2 regions of the Pararhizobium sp. genome follow, and region 2 is predicted to be linked to the other one. Evidence: riboswitches for the same ligand, from Rfam matches in the RefSeq annotation. Region 2 holds a riboswitch; the other holds the start of a gene.
What was found. A riboswitch is a leader RNA that binds a small molecule or an ion and turns the genes downstream of it on or off. The one in region 2 is predicted to bind thiamine pyrophosphate.
Positions count from the first base shown of each region.

Region 1: another riboswitch for thiamine pyrophosphate. It lies ahead of thiC (phosphomethylpyrimidine synthase ThiC); the one in region 2 lies ahead of thiB (thiamine ABC transporter substrate binding subunit).

Region 1 covers NZ_CBDIHY010000003.1:2,169,756-2,171,952, forward strand. The annotation lists gene thiC (phosphomethylpyrimidine synthase ThiC) at 1-977, opposite strand, end outside; TPP riboswitch at 1,065-1,203, opposite strand; gene ACQY8Q_RS16090 (GntR family transcriptional regulator) at 1,356-2,024, shown strand.
Region 2 covers NZ_CBDIHY010000003.1:1,036,739-1,038,935, reverse strand. The annotation lists gene ACQY8Q_RS10555 (MDR family MFS transporter) at 1-698, shown strand, start outside; gene ACQY8Q_RS10550 (hypothetical protein) at 717-1,052, opposite strand; TPP riboswitch at 1,207-1,327, shown strand; gene thiB (thiamine ABC transporter substrate binding subunit) at 1,368-2,197, shown strand, end outside.

The sequences.
Region 1 (2,197 bases), 1.1 Mb from region 2:
GTGACGCGATTGACGGTGAGCGGGATATACGCAAGCCGCACGCCGGCATGGATGGTGAAATAATCGACGCCCTGTTCAGCCTGTTCGATCAGCGTATCGCGATAGACTTCCCAATTGAGATCTTCGGCAATTCCATTGACCTTTTCCAGCGCCTGATAGAGCGGCACGGTGCCGATCGGAACCGGTGCGTTGCGGATGATCCACTCGCGGATATTGTGGATGTTGCGGCCTGTCGACAGGTCCATGACGGTATCCGCACCCCAGCGCGTCGCCCAGACCATCTTCTCGACCTCCTCGGCCATCGACGAGGTAACGGCGGAATTGCCGATATTGGCGTTGATCTTCACCAGAAAATTCCGGCCGATGATCATCGGTTCGGCCTCCGGATGGTTGATATTGGCCGGGATGACGGCGCGTCCACGGGCAATTTCCTGGCGGACGAATTCCGGTGTCACGTGGTCGGGAATGCTGGCACCGAAATTCTCGCCGTCGCGCACCAGCGCACCCTTCGGCGGCTTGCGGCCGAGGTTTTCGCGGATGGCGATATATTCCATTTCCGGCGTGATAATGCCGGCGCGGGCATAGGCGATCTGGGTAACAGCCTTGTCGTCTTTGGCTTTTAAGGGTTGGTTGCGGTGGGGGAATTCCGGCGTCAGCCGTTCGCCGGTGGCAAAGCCGTTGTCTTCGGGTTTGACGTGGCGGCCGTCATAGGTCTCGACATCGCCACGCGCAGTAGCCCAGGCCTGGCGCTGCCGGGACAGACCGGCGTCGATCGAGACGATGTGCGCCGGATCCGTGTAGGGGCCGGAGGGATCGTAAACGGTGACAGGCGGTTCGCCAGATGTCGGATGCACGGAAATTTCGCGCATCGGCACGCGGATATCCGGGTAGAGTTCGCCCGGAATATGCACCTTGCGCGACGCCGGCAGCGGGCCGGTGGTGACTGTGGGAGTAATGTTCTTTGCGGCAATAGTCATGGTTGAGGCTCCAAAGTTGGAGACCCAGTCATCAGAGCCGGAATGATGAAAAGACGCTGACGCGAATCCGCAAACGGAATCCGAGTCGCAGCAGCGCTTGCACCGTCCCTACGCCAGTATGAACTGGATCAGGTTCAACGGGTCACTGCGCTGCTTGAGAGTGGCAAAGCCACCGATCATGCCAGCAGAATCTCAGCCCCTTGTCGGGACCCCCCTGGTGAATGTGCCAATCTAGGCACAGTTTTGGACGGAGCGTCAAGAGCCGTTCGGCGCGGCACCCGGCATGCGGCCCTCGTCGAGCGTTGGAACACTGTGAAGATATTCAATGATTACAATCTCGCCCTCGACAGCGCCGCCCCGGCAAATTATCTATAAAACATGACCTCAGCGAGCGAAGACACGATTGCCAGCCGCATCAGCCGCATCCTTGCCGACAGGATCGTGACCGGACAATTGGACCCGGGCACGAAACTGCGCCAGGACCATGTCGCCGAGGAGTTCGGAACCAGCCACGTGCCCGTGCGCGAGGCCTTCCGCCGGCTGGAGGCGCAGGGTCTGGCGGTGAGCGAACCGCGCCGTGGCGTGCGGGTCGCATCCTTCGATCTGAAGGAAGTGCGTGAAGTGGCGCAGATGCGCGCGGCACTTGAGGTTCTGGCCCTTCGGCACGCGGCGCCGCATCTGACGGCTGCCATTCTCGATCAGGCCGAAGAGGCGACGGTCGCGGGCGACAATTCCCATGACGTCCGCTCCTGGGAGGAGGCCAACCGCCGTTTTCACACGCTGATTCTGACCCCTTGCGGCATGCCGCGCCTCTTGGCCGCCATCAGCGATCTGCATGCGGCCAGCGCCCGTTTCCTGTTCGCCAGCTGGCGATCCGAATGGGAAGTGCGCACCGATCATGATCACCGCGCCATCCTGACATTTCTGCGTCAGGGCAATATCGAAAACGCCGCTCCCGTTCTGGAACGCCACGTGCAATGGATCGGCCAGAAGCCCGTCCGCAATGCGTCCGGCGCCACCCGCGACGCCTTCGCCATCGTCGGCTGACGATTTTTTTAAATCTTCTTTTTTCCTGATTTTGCCTGCTCCCAGCGCGCGCCGTGGCATCACAAACACACGTAGAGCATGAATTTATCTGCTTTGCACTCAAAAGGCGGTTGCGGTTTTTCGTCCTTCGATAAATTATAGATAATTATTATTTTTAATCTATCGTATGGGGT
Region 2 (2,197 bases):
GCAATCCGACTTTCAGTCTTATGCTGGTGATTTCGCTGGCGAGCGGTGCTGTCGGCATCGGCATGGTCAACTATTTCGCACTGTATCTGCAGACGACGACGGGGCTGACGCCGTCGCTCGCCGGGCTGCTGTTCATCATGTTGACCGGCGGCATCGTCTGCGGCGCGCTGACGGCGGGACGGCTGATTTCACGCTCGGGCCGCTACAAGCCGTTTGCGATCGTCAGCGCCAGCCTGACGGTTCTGGCCCTGTTTATCTTCACGCAGATCCAGCCGGGTACGCCGCTCTTTGTTATTTGCGCGATCATGGCGCTGCATGGCATCGGCATCGGTTTTGGTCAGCAGGTGCCGATCGTCGCCGTGCAGAATATCGCCTCGCGCGGCGATGTCGGCGCGGCCACCGGCGCGGTCACCTTGTCACGCATGGGCGGCGCCTCGATCGCCATTTCGATCTACGGCGCCATCATCGCGGCAGGCCTCGCACGCGGCACCACCGCGATCCCGGGCATTGCCGATATCGAAAAGCTAACGCCACTGGTGCTGTCGACCCTGCCGGAAGCAACGCGCCAGCTGGTGGCGCAGAGTTATACGGCCGCCTTCCTGCCGCTGTTTCTGACGGCCGGCGGCATCTCGCTGATCGCGCTGACGGCAGCCATCAGCCTGAAGGCGGTGCGGTTGCCACAGAAGCCGGCGGCGTGAAGGGGCAGGCCGTTACCTTCAGGCCGGCACTTCAGCCTTCTTGCTCCAGTAGTGGTCGGATATGTTTTGATTGTTGTTGATGATCTGGGCGGCGACTTCGGGATCTCCGCCCTCAAACGTTTCAGGGTTGGCGCCGCATAGCGACAGAAAGAGTTGCTGGTGTGCGGTGGCAGCAAAGTAGCCATATGGTGGGGGCTCGGCCTGCGCGCCGATTGAATGCAGCTCTTCGGCAGTCTGCCGGGTGGCATCCTCAACAGCTTTGTAAATGGCCGCCATCATTGCTTGCTCGGATTGTTCCATGATGTCGCTGATTTTCTGTTCGGTGGGCGTAAGGATGCGGCAGCTCTCAGTCATCGGGGTATCTCCAATATAAATTCAAATTGCTCAATCAATTGGCCCGATGTCATGGAATTATGTCCGCTTTAGGTCAATCGGGCGCGGCGATAGGGCGGCATCCCCACGTCCTCTTGCCCCCTTGCCAAGTATTTCCCTCAGGTCTAAACCTCCTCCTGCTCTAACGGGGTGCCGGGCGTTCTTTTTTGGAACGTTTGGCTGAGAGGCTTTTGAAAAGCCAACCCGAAGAACCTGATCCGGTTTGTACCGGCGGAGGGATTAGACGGCACATTCCAGCGCCCTATTCCCAATTTTTGGATTTATAAGGAGGCGCGGATGCGCAAGGCAATCATTCCATTTTTCGCGGCAGTTGCTGCATTCACCATCGCGTTTTCCGCCTCGGCTGAAGACAAGGTGCTGACGGTCTATACTTACGAGAGCTTTACCAGCGAATGGGGCCCCGGCGCCAAGGTCGCGGAAGCGTTTGAAAAGACCTGCGCCTGCAAGGTCTCCTATGTCAGCGTCGCCGATGGGGTCGAACTTCTGACCCGGCTGAAGCTCGAGGGCGCGTCTTCCAAGGCCGACATCGTGCTTGGCCTCGATACCAATCTCGTCTCTGAAGCCAAGGCGACCGGTTTCTTTGCGCCGCACGGCGTCGATACCTCGGCCGTCAAGGTTCCCGGCGGTTTTACCGATGATACGTTCGTTCCCTATGACTACGGCCATTTTGCCGTGATCTATGACACGCAGGTGATGAAGGAACCGCCGAAGAGCCTGAAGGAGCTGGTCGAGGGTGACCCGAAACAGAAGATCGTCATCGAGGACCCGCGCACATCGACGCCGGGGCTCGGGCTGCTGCTCTGGATGAAGTCGGTCTATGGCGATGAAGCGCCTGCCGCCTGGGCAAAACTCAAGGATCGCGTGCTGACCGTCACCCCCGGTTGGTCGGAAGCCTACGGCCTGTTCACCAAGGGCGAAGCGCCGATGGTTTTGTCCTACACGACCTCGCCGGCCTATCACATGGTCGCCGAAAATACCGACCGTTATCAGGCGGCGTCCTTCTCCGAAGGCCATTATATCCAGATCGAAGTGGCTGGGATGACCAAGGCTGCCAAGGATCCGGCGCTCGCCAAGGAGTTTCTGTCCTTCGTCACCGGGCCTGAGTT